DNA from 2 places in the Alkaliphilus metalliredigens QYMF genome. Region 1 is predicted to be linked to the other one. Evidence: riboswitches for the same ligand, from Rfam matches in the RefSeq annotation. Region 1 holds a riboswitch; the other holds the start of a gene.
The links. A riboswitch is a leader RNA that binds a small molecule or an ion and turns the genes downstream of it on or off. The one in region 1 is predicted to bind molybdenum cofactor.

Region 1 (8,139 bases):
TAAATCCTCCCAAGCCATAATGATCGATTTTTCCATCCTCTTCGCTAGCAAATGTCAAAACTTTCATTTTTTCAATAAATTCATCGTAATGCCACAAGCCATCCATAGGAGGCTCCACTCCCCTATCTTGAAAAATATCCAAATTTAATGCCATGGTGTAAGTGGTCATCATCCAGGGCATTGCCCATATACGGCCGTCATAAGTCACAGCCTCCAGGGCATTTTCACGGAAGTCCTGTATTTCAGTAACAGATAAAAATGGGTCTAGAGGCTCCAATAAGCCTTTATGGAGCAAGCTATAGTCGCTGCCAATGGGTATGATATCAGGTAGCTGTCCTAGTTTGGCAGCTGACTCTACTTGTATGGGTCCTCTTTCCCAGGTCAAGGGCTTAAATTGAATGTATACACCGGGATAAGCCTTTTCAAATGCCCGAATTTTATCATAAATCCACCTGAAGTTTGTGCCCGTACTTTGATCTAATCGTGGGTAGTCCCAGAATGTAATGACGCCAGTCCACTCCGGCTTATCTTTTACTTTATTGTAGTTCATTTCATTAGGACGATGAAACAATAAGTAAAAGGGTCCTATTATCATAAATAAAACAAATATGATACACAGAAAAAGGGTGATACCATTTTTAAGTTTTCTCTTGGCCATATACATTCCCCCTACTCCAATTTATTCATCTTTAGATTTGATTATTCATAGGGAATGTATATATGCAAAAATGACTCAAGGGCCTAGACTATTCTAGGCCCTTGATTGGATTTTCAACGAATTTCCTATTTGTACATCTCCTGTTTTGATCGTCTTTGCAAAAAAGATATGTTCTTGAATATGGCATTTTCTAGACTTTGAGATCAGGGGACAATTTGGGTGACAGTGTTTCCCTATTTCTGTTATTCTGATGACAGCTTGCCCCATCTCATATAAATCCACTTTATTCAGCACTTTCAAGGATAAGCCTTCCACTATAAAGTTAGCTTGAAACCGATTATGACAAAATCCCTTTCCAGTAGTTTCAACTAATTCTTTTAATCCCTTGGAGGTGATAAAACTCAATTGGCGTTCTTCTTGATTCTTTACTTCTACCAAAATACTTTCACATTGATGCCAGTTTCCCCCTTGGTCCTTATCATAAATTCCTTGGATCCTTTGCATCCATTAGCCCCCAATTTCAGACATGCTTCTTGCACTCATTTCATGCTTGTTGGTATATAGGTAATGTTTTTCAGGCTTTAATTGAATCCCGTTAGATAACACTGCTCCAATCTGTTCAGGATTTTCCCTAGCCACCCTTAATAAATCAATTTCGTGGTTACTGTGAAGACATGGCTTCAGTTTCCCATCACTTGTGACTCGAATACGATTACAGCTCTCACAAAAATGGCTACTAATAGGATTAATAAAGCCAACCCTTCCTTTTGCCCCCGGCAGTCTATAGAGTCTAGCTGGGCTAGTGGCATCTGTTATAATAGGAACCAATCCTTCAATTTTACTTTTCACTTCCTCATTGGATAGAAAACGGTCTTTTGCCCAACCACTTGCTTCCCCAATAGGCATCAACTCAATAAATCGAACATCAATAGGATCATCTACTGTTAAATTAGCAAAATCCTCTATTTCATCCTCATTATATCCTCCGATCACAACAACATTCAACTTCACAGGAGTCATCCCTAAGCGCAGGGCTTCCTGTATCCCTTCCAACACTTGGCTTAAATCGCCGCCCCTGGTGATTTCTTTATATCTGTCAGGTCTTAGAGAGTCAATGCTAATATTAATTCTTTTTAGCCCCGCATCTTTTAATGCTTCTCCATATTTTTTAATGAGGAGCCCATTGGTGGTCAATGCAATATCTTGAATTCCAGGTATATTTGAAATATTTTTAATTAATCCGATGACCCCTTTTCTAACTAGAGGTTCTCCACCAGTAATTCGTACTTTATTAATACCATTTTCCGCACCTATTCTGACGATTTGTTCGATTTCTTCCAAGGTTAATATATCTTGATGTGTTTTTTTATAGATTCCCTTTTCAGGCATACAATATTGACAACGCAAATTACATAGATCCGTGATAGAAATCCTCATGTAGTTAATGCTTCTTTGGAATGTGTCTTTCATGTATTTTCCCCCTTAATCATCTACTTAATGATGTGCTGGTGTTTGGATTAACTTTTTTTCGGATAAATATGAATATATAAAACAAAAACTAGTCCTCGAAAGGACTAGCTTAAATAGCTAGTATATTTCCTTTCCAATGTTGGGAGGCACAAAAATTTCTCTAGGTACCTATCGGCCACTAACCTTAGACAGTTTGCCCTTAGGAAAAGTAACTCGGAAATAAATTTTATTGAATTGTCTGGTAACTCATTTTATTATATCAGACTTTTTTACAAATTGAAACTAGCTATGGATAATTATTGTACTTCCCTTTCAATAAAGTCCCTATCTTGTGTATTTTTTTTAGTTTCATTGTGCTATAATTTAATTGATAATATTTTATCAAAGGAGAGGATACCTTGAAAAAGTATATTAACGTTCTTAAGTATGCTATGGAAATGGAAAAGCAGGGCCATCAATTTTTCAAAGAAAATGCTCAAAAAATGACCTTACCTAGTGCTAAAGAAATGTTTGAAAAACTTGCAGAAGTTGAGCTAGATCATTATCACTTCCTAGAAGATCAGGTTAACCATATGGTGAGTAACAATGAAGTCAAGGAAGTAGAAATGGATATTAACCGTGAAAATAATATCTTTGAAGAACGGGCCACTAAGGAAATGTTAGAACACACATTAAGTGAATCTATGGTACCAGATTTAACTGTCTTAAGAAGTGCTTACTTAATGGAAAAAGATTTTGCAGAGTTTTATCATGATGCTGCCTTAAAGGCTGAAGAACCTAAAGTAAAAAAACTCTTCACTACCCTAGCCACATGGGAAGAAGGTCATGAACGTTTTTTTAAAGAAGAATATGATCGTCATATGAAAGAATATATGTATCAACCTTGGGGGGGATAGCACTCGTCTGATGCTCTGGCATCGACTCATATCTCACTTAAATTTAAACTAGTAAAAGGAGTCGCTTGTGACTCCTTTTACTAGTTTATGTCCAATAAAAAAGATGGCCTAGTGTAGGCCATCTTTTTTTATCTTGCTATTATTTTTACAACTTTAACACCTGTCACCTTAAGCCCTGGAATTTTACAGTATTTATCCAAGTCTGTTCCATTAGTTAATACATTAGCTGCTCCTTCAAAGTAATGGAATGGCATGAACACAACATTTTCATCAACAATTTTTGTGACTTTTGCCTTTGTTCGCACTTCACCCCTAGGAGATTTCACCTTAACAGTTTCTCCATTCGTTATCCCTAGAGACACGGCTAGATTTGGATGCATTTCAATATAACTCTCTGGTGCCATTTGATTAATTCCCTCGGTCTTTCCTGTCATTGTTCTGGTATGATATTGATATAGAATTCGACCGGTTGTTAAGATGAGTGGATATTCCTCATTACCTAGTTCACTTGACTCCACATGTTCCACTGCCATGAACAATCCAGCTCCTCTGGCAGGCTTTCCTGTATGGAGAAACTTTGTTCCTGGATGATCTTCAGTAGGACATGGCCATTGAATTCCAATATCCTCAATTCTATCATAGCTGATTCCTGCATACTGCGGTGTCACTTGTCGAATTTCCTCAAAGATCTCTTCAACGTTTTTGTACTGCTTGTCGTATCCTAGGTGATTCATCAATTCCATGAAAATCATCCAATCAGCCTTGGCTTCTCCTTGAGAATTCACAGCTTTTCTGACTCGTTGTACCCTTCTTTCTGTGTTCACAAAGGTACCATCCTTCTCTGCAAAGGAAGCTGCGGGTAACACCACATCTGCTAGTTCTGCTGTTTCTGTTAAGAATAAATCTTGTACAACAACAAAGCTATTCTTTAAGGCTTCTTCAACATGATGAGTATCTGGATCAGAGACCATCGGATTTTCACCAAAGATATAGATCATTTTCACATCACCATGGGCTGCTTTATGCATTACTTCTGGAATGGTTAATCCAACATTATTAGAAAGCTTTGTATTCCAAGCCTTCTCAAACTTGTTAATCACTTCTGCATTTGTTACCTGCTGGTATCCAGGCATTACATTTGGTAATGCACCCATGTCACAGGCTCCCTGTACATTATTTTGCCCTCTTAGTGGGTTGATGCCAGTTCCTTCTTTTCCTAAGTTACCTGTGGCTAATGCTAAGTTAGATAAACTCATGACACTTTCAGTTCCATTGTGATGCTGGGTGATTCCCATACAGTAAAGAATACTTCCTCTAACGCCTTGACCATATAGACGTGCTGCTGCACGGATATCCTCTGGCTTAACACCACAAATCTCTCCAGCCATCTCTGGGGTATATTTTTGTACAACTTTCTTTAGTTCTTCAATTCCTTCTGTATTCTCTTCTATATAGGTTTTATCTTCTAAGCCCTCTTCAAAAATTACATTAAGCATTGCATTAGATAGGGCAATACTGGTTCCTGGCTTAATCTTTAAGAATACATCAGCATCTTGAGCTAGATCAATTTCTCTCGGATCAGCTACAATGAGTTTCGTTCCATTTTTCACTGCCTGACGTACTTGTGCTCCAATAACAGGATGACTCTCTGTTGTATTGGAACCCGTTATAAAAATGACATCAGCTTGCTTTACTTCAGCAACACTGTTTGTCATGGCACCGCTTCCTAATGTAGTTGCAAGACCTGCAACTGTAGAGGAATGTCAGAGTCGTGCACAATGATCAACATTGTTTGTGCCAATCACTGCTCTCATCATTTTTTGCATTAAATAATTTTCTTCTGTCAATGAACGAGCCGATGAAAAGCCTGCAATTGTATCTGGTCCAAAGTTCTCTTTAGTGTGTTTTACTTTATCAACAATAACTTGGTAGGCTTCTTCCCAGCTGGTCTCTACTAGTTTTCCATCCTTTTTGACCAATGGCTTTTTTAGTCGATCCGGGTGATTGATAAAATTGAAGGCAAACTTTCCTTTTACACAAAGTAATCCTTCATTAGATGGCCCCATTGCTGGATCTACTTCCACAACTTTATTATCCTTAACCAGAAGGTCCATTTGACATCCTACACCGCAATAGGCACAAGTTGTTCTAGTGGACTTTGTCTCCCAATATCTAAACTTTTCCTTGCTCTTAGGCATTAATGCGCCTACGGGACAGACAGATACACAGTTTCCACAAGAAACACAAGTGGAATGCTCTAGTCCTTTATCAAATGGTGTGGCTATATGAGTATCAAATCCTCTTTCAGCAAAACCGATGGCATCGGTCCCCTGAAGCTGAGAACAGACATATACGCATTTACCACAAAGAATACATTTCTCTTGGTCACTATAGTAGAATGGGTTGGATTCATCTGTTTCGTATTCTTTTTTCGCTCCACCATAACTGGACTCTTTTATATCATACTTGTAACACAAGTCCTGTAATGTACATCTTCCAGCCTTGTCACAGGTCAAACAGTCCAATGGATGATTGGCCAGCATTAAATCTAATATTTCTCGTCTTGCTTCTATTACATCATCACTTTCCGTCCACACTTCCATACCTTCACCAACAGGCGTACAACATGCAGTAGGTAGATTTCTACCTCCTTTTATTTCAACAACACATATTCTACAGGACCCATGAGGCTTTAGTCTTGGATCATGGCAAAAAGTTGGTATTTCTACGCCTAGTTGACTAGCTGCTTCTAATATTGTTGTCCCAGCTTCAACTTGGACTTTCATACCATCAATAGTCAATGCAATCATTTTTTCGCCCCCTTCTTACTTCTTCACAATCGCTTTAAATGGACAAGCTTCTAAACATGCACCACATTTAATACATTTTTCTTGATCAATTAAATAAACTTCTTTACCCTTTACGCCACTAATACAATCTACTGGACACTTTTTAGCACAAATGCCACACTTTTTACATAATTCACTCACTACTAGATATTTAGCTAAGGCTTTACACACGCCTGCTGGACAACTTTTGTCATGAACATGTGCATCATATTCATCTCTAAAGTACTTGAGTGTTGATAATACCGGGTTTGGTGCCGTTTGTCCAAGGCCACATAATGAAGATGATTTGATGGTCTTGGCAAGACTCTCTAGTTTATCAAGATCCGCAACGGTCCCCTTGCCCTCTGAGATAATATCTAATAACTCTAACATTCTTTTTGTTCCTTCACGACATGGCGTACATTTACCACAGGATTCTTCAACAGTAAAGTCTAAGAAAAATCTTGCAATATCTACCATACAGTTATCTTCATCCATGACAATCATTCCACCGGATCCCATCATGGATCCTAGTTCAATTAAGTTATCATAGTCAATGGGTGTATCAAGATGCTCCGCTGTAATACAGCCTCCAGATGGACCACCGGTTTGTACGGCCTTGAATGCCTTTCCATCAGGAATCCCACCACCAATATCATAAATCACTTCCTTGAGGGTCGTACCCATTGCAATCTCAACAAGTCCAGTATTATTGATTTTTCCTCCTAGAGCGAATACCTTTGTTCCTTTTGATTTCTCTGTTCCAATGCTGGCAAACCATTCTGCTCCATTTAAAATAATTCGTGGTACATTTGCATAGGTTTCTACGTTATTGAGTAACGTCGGTTTATTCCAAATTCCCTTTTGGGCAGGAAATGGTGGTCTTGGTCTTGGCATTCCACGTTTTCCTTCGATAGAGTTGATTAAGGCGGTTTCCTCTCCACAAACGAAGGCTCCAGCTCCCAGTCGAATCTCCAATTCGAAATCAAATCCTGTTCCAAAAATGTCCTTCCCTAGCAAACCGTTTTCCCGCGCCTGCCCAATGGCAATTTCAAGGCGTTCAACAGCAATCGGATACTCTGCTCGAATATACACATATCCTCTATTGGCTCCTGCGGCATATGCCGCTATGGCCATGGCTTCTATCACAACATGAGGGTCTCCCTCTAAGACAGAGCGATCCATAAAGGCTCCTGGATCTCCTTCATCGGCATTACAGGCTACATATTTTTCATCGCCCTCAGCCTTTGCTGTAAATTCCCATTTCAGCCCCGCAGGGAATCCACCACCACCTCGGCCTCTTAAGCCAGATCTTTTCATGATGTCAACGACTTCTTCTGGCTGCATTTCTGTTAAAACCTTACCTAAAGCTTTGTATCCATCATAAGCGATGTATTCTTCAATGACCTCAGGGTTGATGACGCCACAATTTCTTAAGGCAATTCTTGTTTGTTTTTTATAAAATCCAACTTCATCAATGGCCTTAATCTGGTCACCTACATATGATTCCTTGTATAATAAGTCAGTGACAATCCGTCCCTTTAATAAATGTTCCTCTGTAATTCTGTCAATATCTGATAGCTTTACATGACTATAAAAGGCGCCCTCTGGATAGACAATGACAATGGGTCCCGCTTCACACAATCCAAAGCAGCCTGTTTTAACGAGTTTAACTTCTTTTTCTAGCCCATACTTCTTAAATGCTTCATCAAATTCATCTATCATTTTAAATGAATCTGAAGATGCACAGCCTGTTCCGCCACACACCAATACATGTGATCTAAATAAATCCATGATTTTACCCCCTTACATAATTGTTGGTCATTTAAGCGCTATTGTCTTTATTACGAGTCCCTGACAAAACTACTTTTCGTAGGCACCAATGCTATATTCTGATACAATATTGCCATTGACAATATGATCTAGGATTACTTTTCTTGCCTTTTCAGCTGTCATGTCTACATAGGTTACCTTATCTTCACCTTCTTTGTAGATTTCAACAATGGGCTCATACTTACAGACCCCTATACAGCCTGTTTGTGTGACAATAATGTGTTCTAAATTTCTTTTTTTCACTTCTTCCATTAATGCCATCATCACTGGTCTTGCCCCCGATGCAATCCCACAGGTTGCCATACCTACAACAATTCTGGTTCCACCTTTTTCTGTTCGAAGATTAACCTGGTCAAGTGCTGCATTACGAATCTTTTCAAGATCTGCCATTGATTTCACTTAAAACCCTCCCTCTATTAAACGTCTTTGATTGATTACTTTTGATACTTTTCAA
Region 2 (8,139 bases), 970 kb from region 1:
TGGTTTTTAAACATTTAATCAACACATAATAAAAGTAATTTAAATTATGCACTGAATAGCCCACTTATGTATAATTCTAAATACATTAAGAAAATCCTTCCTGATATCGAAAGATATCGAAAAAAGAAGGTTGAAGCGCTTTGTGTTTTATAATACAATTACCAATGCAGATCAAAATGAGACGAGGTGAATCCATGCTAGTGCCAAATGAACAAAATGAGCGTATGATAACATATGAAGTGGAGGCAGAAGATGATCAGCAACCGCTTAAGGAGACACTAAAAAATAGGTTAGATCTATCCAGTCGTTTATTGACAAAGCTCAAGAAGAGTAAACGAATTTTAATAAATGGACAATATGCTAAATATCATGAATTGCTTAGTGAGGGAGATTGGATCAAGATTGATATGACTGAGGAAGCCAGTCAGTTTGAACCGCAAGAAATACCCTTCAATGTAGTTTATGAAGATATCGATGTCATTGTGATAAATAAGGAACCAGGAATTGTTTCTCATCCGACGAAAAGTCATCCAAAGGATACAATTGCTAATGCAGCCCAAAATTATTTGGAGAAAAAGGGTGTCGCCTGTAGAATACGCTTTGTCAATCGATTAGATATGGATACTTCTGGATTACTAGTCATAGCGAAAAATCCTTACACACATCATATTATGTCTCAACAGATGAAAGCCAACGAAATAACTAAAAAATACGTTGCGTTTGTTAAAGGGGTTGTGGTGGCAAATGAAGGGGAGATTGATGGGGCAATTTATCGGTCAAGCGACGAGACGATAAAGAGAGTAGTAGATGATCGTGGACAGCAGTCCTTAACAAAATTTACTGTCTTGGAAAGATATGCGGATGCAACTATGTTGGAGGTATCGCTATTGACTGGTAGAACCCATCAAATTAGAGTGCATATGGAATCTATAGGACATCCCATGCTAGGAGACCATTTATATGGCTATGTGGATACAGAGCTTATTAGACGACAGGCCTTACATGCAAGTTATTTAAGTTTCTTACAACCACGGTATAAGGAAAAAATAGAGGTGAGGGCATCATTACCAAAGGATTTAAATGAGCTAAGAAATAAGTTGAAGGATGAACTACTAAGATAGGCAAAAAAGCAAAAAAAAATGGTGGAGCATAGCGGACTCGAACCGCTGACCTCCACACTGCCAGTGTGGCGTTCTCCCAACTGAACTAATGCCCCGACTATAGTAAATATACTATGTTTCATCTGAAAAGTCAATATAAAAAATATTATCTATCTTTTCAAAAATATACTGAAATTGAGACTGTATTAGTCGAATTACTGAGAAAAAAGCAATTAAAAATATGAAAATAATACTAATTCGATAGAAGGAATAATTTAACAGGTATAGAATAGTATATGATAGGGAAACAATCAGAGAGGAACCTCAATTAGAAAGCAATTTGTGGAGAACTTCAGGGAGTATGCATAGAAAAACATAATCCTAAAGGCAGGGGGGAACGCAGTGGAAACTGATATGGTGGTAGATAAACAACAAATAGAAAAAATTGAAGAGGATCTGGCTTTTTTATCTAGTGAGTTAATCGCCCTATTAAAGGACCATAAAGAGAGAGGGCTCATTGATGAAGTGCGATTTGAAAAAGAAATTAAAGTCAAAGAAATGTATTTAAACTATTTTAATAACAAAAAAAGATGATTAGTTTTTTAATGGAAGGCACGGGGGTGAACGCGCCGTCCTCAAAAAAGTCTATGGTGAGACCATTGGAATTACAGAGAATATTGAGGACTACAAGATACTAGGGAGCTAGTATCTTTTCTATGTGTGTATATTGCACTATAAAGAAAGATGAAAGTTTGATATTATAGGATAGATGACATAAGAAAAGGAGTTTTTAAATGAGAGAGACAAGTAGTGTTATATTACATTCTATAATTGTTCATGTATTAGATAAAACAGCAGAGGAACCCCTTCTGACAGATTTTCAGCAAGAGATAACGGAGGAGATCCACGAATTAATAGAAAAACATATTGTGCGTTCCCTAAAGGATGATGACAATCGTATTGCTAAGTTTATTACGGGACCAAATATTGTGAGGGACAGCTGCGACCAAATACTTTATCATGAGAGTAGCTTTGTTGAAAGTAGTAAAATCATTGCTCAGCATCTGTTTCGGGCTATGAAAGTCAATGCAAACACATCTTCTTGTGATCTAGTTATTTGCTCGTATTCTGTAGATTCACAAAAATATGTGGGGATTTTAAAAATGGATTATCGCAAGTCCTATGTTCATGATATTGAATATGTGGATGATAGATTTAAGGTTTCGATTATTTCCCATGAGACTGGTTTGCCAGGAATGGCGCAACGTTTACAGAAATGCGCATTTATTAAAAGATATGAGGCTAACGATGAATACGATTTAGTTCTTTTGGACAAACAACAGGCCAAGGGAAGCGAACAAGATGTGGCCCATTTTTTTGCTCAGGATTTTTTAAACTGTAATATCCTTGTGGATAGTAAAGATAAAACAAAAATGTTTAGGAGTATGACCGAAAAATTTGTAAGAAATGAATTGAGACAAGATGTAGCACATGCTGCTACAGCCAGGGATGTATTAGCTACACATTTAAACAAAGAAGAAGAAATTAATGTGAGACAGTTTGCAGAAGCGATGTCAGATGATAATGAAGAGATGAAAAATAATTATATAGAGCATTTAAACAATGAAGGATTTCAAGTAACGGGATTTGAAGTCAACAAGGAGTGGGTAGAGAAAAAGCTTAAAAGAAAGGCCATCAAGACTGATACGGGTTTTGATATTCGAAATGAACGAGATATCTTTAATGATCCACATAAATTTTCTGTTCAACGAAATGGAGACGGAACCATTAATATTGTGCTTAAAAACATACGAAACTTCGTAGAAAAATAGAACATGAATCGTGATTTTAGATATTGTTAATGAGATTGCATTCCTTGAATCAAAATATAAGGTGTGAAAATCTAAGTATGACAGCGTATGAATAAGCATTACCCCTATAATCTGTATCAATAGAATATAGAGGCCATGAAACAAACTTTTGCTTTGATGTCGAATGTGTTAACATAATATATCTGGTTAAATGAAACACCCCTTACATACCAAGTTTTTTAACTAACTTTTGAAAGGGGGTTTTTTTATGTTAAAACTAACTAAAAAACAATTGATTATAGTACTTGGTATTGCTATTGTTGTTGTGAGTGCAATTGGTTATGCCGTTTATACTCAATATTTTAATGAGGATAAACTGGAGATTAGTTATACTGCTTTCTTAGAAAGTACAGAGGCAGGAGAAATTAGAACCGTCAATCTATCGGAAGGTCCTAAATTGACAGGAGTCTTTGAGGATGGAAAACAGTTTATAACAGACCATCCAAGAACTGACAGTTTGAAAGAAAATTTGTTATTACATGGAATACAGGTCAGAGAAACAACAGACCAATATTCTGTTGTTCAAGTAATTACATTTGTTGTTTTGATAGGTGGATTTATTGGGGTCGCCATCTTTTTATCTAAGAAAAATGCGACACAAACCTCTAAGGAATACGACAAGATGTCTGATGTTGAGTTTTCTACTCAAAAAGACTCATCGATTCGATTTGCAGATATTGCAGGGAATCAAGAGGCGAAGGAAAATGCCATGGAGCTTGTAGACTTCTTGAAGAATCCAGAGAAGTATAGCCGTTATGGTGCAAAAATGCCTAAAGGGGTTATCTTATATGGATCTCCAGGAACGGGAAAAACGCTATTAGCAAGGGCTCTGGCCAGTGAGGCGGGAGTTGAATTTTTAGCTGTTTCCGGTTCGGATTTTGTACAGGTATATGCAGGATTAGGTGCTGGTAGAATCCGTAACTTATTTAAAAAGGCAAAAGACAAAGGAAAATGTGTCATTTTCATTGATGAAATTGACGCCATTGGAAAGAAAAGAGATCGTGGAGGTTTAGGTGGTAGCGATGAATCCGACAGGACACTAAATGCATTATTAACTGAGATGTCTGGATTTAAAGGTAGCGAAGGAATCATCGTAATGGCGGCAACTAACCGTCTGGATATACTTGATGATGCACTACTAAGACCTGGACGATTTGATCGTCAAATTGAGATAGGACTACCTGATCTGAAAGCAAGACAGGATATTCTACAATTATATACTCAAAATAGACCTATAGATCCAAAGGTGTGCTTACGAGGAATTGCACAACAAACTGTTTATTTCAGTGGTGCCAAACTTGAAAATTTAATGAATGAAGCAGCTATTTATGCAGCAAGAGAAGAAGCAGACTTTATTACGGAAGGACATATAGATAAGGCTTTTTACACAGTGGTAGCTGGAGAAGAGAAGAAGGATCGAAGTAATATTCAGCCAATTGATAGAAAGATTACTGCATATCACGAAGCAGGTCACGCTGTTGCCACAAAGCTATTGTGTCCCCAAAATAAAGTGACAAAGGTAACGATTATACCAAGCACCAAAGGAGCTGGTGGATTTAGTATGAATATTCCTCCAGATCAAATGTATCATACTAAAAATAGTATGGTAAATAGTATTAAAGTTGCTTTATCAGGAAGAATCATAGAAGAAATTGTTTTTGGACCAGATTTTGTCACAACAGGAGCCAGTAATGACATTCAAAAGGCAACAGAAATTCTAGGTGCAATGATCAAACAATTTGGGATGAATGATGAAGTAGGTATGATTAATTATGATGTTTTATTTGGTCGACAAGGTGCTTGTGACCAACGAGTAATGGAACTAACAAAGTTAAATATGAAGCGTTTATACGATGAAACAAAGGTGCTCCTAGAGAAGAGCCTTAACATTGTTGAGGCTGTGGCGGAGGACCTATTAATAAAGGAAACATTAAAAGAAGATGAAATCAATGAGATTTTCAGTGGATTTCAATCTATGTAATGAATGAACTCGAAGATAAAATTTTGATCCTATAAGTAAAAAAAGTCTTATAATGCAGGGATTCCGTGGAAGCTAGAAAGCAAGGAATGTTTTGAAGGAAAATCAGCCTTAAAAGGCAAAAAGTTCATTTTATATTTTCTTTGTTTTGGTGTATAATAAGTTAAAGACATTCTGAGATGTACGTTTTGAATCGTAAAATTCAACCGACAGTAAACATCCGGGAGACTAAGTTTTTACTTGGACTACATGCCACCGTCGAGTGGACTTAGGAAGAGTAAGGCAAGTCACCCACCTAGAGTGAGGTGCGGGTGTGAATTTTGCATCTGACGGCATCTTGGATTAAAAACCTCCTATTTATAGGAGGTTTTTGTTGTCTTAATAAAAATTGAATTTTCTGACCAAATGTGGTACGATAATAATGAATTTAATAGAATGTTACGAATTTCCGAGTGAGATTATCTAAGGCGATGCTACGATGACTTACCTCTGGGTAAATGAAGAAATTCTCTTGCCTCCCGAACTTGAAAAGGAAATTTGCTTTACATAAGAATTCTAACTAACGAATTCATATTTGTGTTAAAGCTAATCCTTTTGGATTAGCTTTTTTGTATTTAAGTGGGATATGAGTCGACGCCATAGCGTCAGACGAATTTGACGGGGGGGATATTCAAATGATTGAGTTATTAGATACTGTAACACTAGAAGAGGCAAAACAGATTGTCATTGAAAATTTCAAAGAAACATCCTTGGATAGTGAAAAGGTACCGTTATTTAAAGGGGGGGGGAGGGTCCTTGCTACGGACATCACAGCACCTATCGATGTGCCGGGATTTGACCGCTCTACTGTTGATGGGTATGCTGTTGTGGCTAGAGATACCTTTGGGGCCAGTGAATCTTTACCGAGCTTTCTAGACATGATTGGAGAGGTCGAAATGGGTCAAGGGACCTCATTGCATTTACAAAGAGGGCAAAGTTGCTATGTGCCTACTGGGGGAATGATTCCTGAAGGCTGTGATGCAGTTGTCATGGTAGAGTATACAGAGGCTTTAGATGAGAAAACAGTGGGCATTCAAAGTTCTGTTGCACCTAGAGAAAATCTACTGAAAAAGGGAGATGATCTGTCGAAGGGCGAACTAATCTTTAAAAAGGGACATCGTCTTCGGCCTCAGGATATAGGGGTGCTCTCTGGTATTGGATTTACGGAAATTGATGTTTATCAACCGATTAGAGTGAGTGTCATCTCTACTGGGGATGAAATTATTGGACCAGAAGAAGAATTGAAATTGGGGCAAATAAAGGATATGAATACTTATAGCTTAGGAATAGCGGCTATGGAAGATGGTTGCGAAATTGTGGCCACTGCCGTTGTTAAAGATGAGATAGAAACATTAAAGAATAAAGTTCAAGAATTGATGCAAAAAAGTGATGTGATCTTAATTTCTGGAGGGAGCTCTATGGGGACTAAGGATGTGACAAAAGATGTGATTGATGCCTTGGGAAATCCCGGTGTGTTATTCCATGGAATCGCAGTGAAGCCTGGTAAACCCACAATTGGGGGAAAGATATCAGATAAAGCGATTTTTGGCTTGCCAGGGCAACCTGTATCGGCCATGGTGGTCTATCAAACCTTAGTGCGACCATTCATCCACTTCCTTTATGGCTTAAAAGTGCATATGCCTTATATTGAAGGATCGGTTGCAGTCAACATTCCCTCGGCTCCAGGGAGAGAGCATTATGTCATGGTAGTCATACAGGAGGAAAATGGGGAGAAAAGAGTGTATCCTGTCCATGGAAAATCTGGCATGCTGACCACAATGACAAAGGCCCATGGATACATCTGCCTTGCTTTAAATCAGGAAGGTGTGAGCCTAGGTGATGCTGTTAAGGTGTATTTATTTTAGCTATTATCAAAAGATGTAATTTACTAAAGCAATTGGGGGGGCAATTGAATGGAAAAGAAAGAAAGAAGTTTATATTTGACTAGTATTCCTTTGGAAGAGGTCCGAGGGATGTATTTAAAAGCCATTGAAGAGCACGGAGGAATCCCTGAAAAAAAAGAGGAGATTTCTGTAGAAGAGAGTTTAAATCGGATTACAACAGATCCTATTTTTGCTAAAAAGTCTTCTCCAAACTATAACGCTGCTGCCATGGATGGCGTGGCGATCATCTGCAGTAGAACCTACGGTGTCTCTGAAAAAGAGCCGATACGGTTAATATCCCCGAGGGATTTTATATATATCAATACCGGCGGTGTGATTCAAGAACCCTATGATGGGGTCATCATGATTGAAGATATTGTGGAAATAGATCAGAATACAATTGAAATTCATGAAGCAGCTAAGCCTTGGCAGCATATACGTCCCATCGGGGAGGATATTATTGAAGGAGAATTGATTATACCAGCCAATCATAAAATTAGACCTATGGATATGGGGGCATTGATGGCTGGACACATGCAGGTCTTGTCGGTTTATCCTAAACCCAGTGTGGGAATCATTCCAACTGGATCAGAAATTGTTTCTGTAAATGATGAACTAATGGTAGGGAAAATCATTGAATCCAATGGGACGATGTTTAAGGCTTTTGTTGAAGAGGGTCATGGAGTGGCTAACTTGTATGGAATTACTCCTGATGATCCTGATATCTTGAAAGAGAGTATTAAAAAGGCATTAAAAGAAAACGATTGTGTTTTAATCAATGCAGGTTCATCAGCGGGCTCAAAGGATTATACTGTTAATGTATTGAGGGAGATGGGAGTGGTCATTGCCCATGGTGTTGCTATTAAGCCTGGAAAGCCTGTGATTTTAGCCATTGTAGACAATAAACCGGTTATAGGAATTCCAGGATATCCGGTGTCGGCATATTTTGTATTTGAGTTTTTTGTCAAGCCACTTCTAGATGTCTATCATCGCCAGATTCCACAACAAAAATCCATGACAAAGGCTATTTTATCTAGACGTGTTGTTTCTTCATTAAAGCATGAAGAGTTTATACGAATGAAGTTGGGGCTTGTGGGACAGAAAATGATTGCCACACCATTAGATAGAGGTGCCGGCGCGACTATGTCCTTAGTCAAGGCTGACGGCATCTTAATCGTGCCCCAAAGAAGAGAAGGGTATGAGGCGGGGAGTGAGGTGGATATTCAACTACTAAAACCCATAGAGGAAATTAAGCAGACCATTGTATC

Region 2: linked by a shared signal. The riboswitch ahead of AMET_RS15590 (molybdopterin molybdotransferase MoeA) and the one ahead of moaA (GTP 3',8-cyclase MoaA) in region 1 are both predicted to bind molybdenum cofactor.

Annotation. Positions count from the first base shown of each region.
Region 1 is NC_009633.1:4,187,886-4,196,024, forward strand. It holds gene AMET_RS20090 (extracellular solute-binding protein) at 1-658, opposite strand, end outside; gene AMET_RS20095 (hypothetical protein) at 752-1,162, opposite strand; gene moaA (GTP 3',8-cyclase MoaA) at 1,166-2,128, opposite strand; molybdenum cofactor riboswitch at 2,239-2,359, opposite strand; gene AMET_RS20105 (ferritin-like domain-containing protein) at 2,527-3,024, shown strand; gene fdhF (formate dehydrogenase subunit alpha) at 3,153-5,834, opposite strand; gene nuoF (NADH-quinone oxidoreductase subunit NuoF) at 5,850-7,646, opposite strand; gene AMET_RS20125 ((2Fe-2S) ferredoxin domain-containing protein) at 7,716-8,075, opposite strand; gene AMET_RS20130 (NADH-quinone oxidoreductase subunit NuoE family protein) at 8,120-8,139, opposite strand, start outside.
Region 2 is NC_009633.1:3,214,969-3,223,107, reverse strand. It holds gene AMET_RS15615 (RluA family pseudouridine synthase) at 165-1,121, shown strand; tRNA gene AMET_RS15610 (tRNA-Ala) at 1,141-1,216, opposite strand; gene AMET_RS15605 (hypothetical protein) at 1,503-1,694, shown strand; gene AMET_RS15600 (nucleoid-associated protein) at 1,895-2,932, shown strand; gene AMET_RS15595 (ATP-dependent metallopeptidase FtsH/Yme1/Tma family protein) at 3,180-4,952, shown strand; RNA gene ssrS (6S RNA) at 5,118-5,297, shown strand; molybdenum cofactor riboswitch at 5,384-5,500, shown strand; gene AMET_RS15590 (molybdopterin molybdotransferase MoeA) at 5,624-6,853, shown strand; gene AMET_RS15585 (molybdopterin biosynthesis protein) at 6,902-8,139, shown strand, end outside.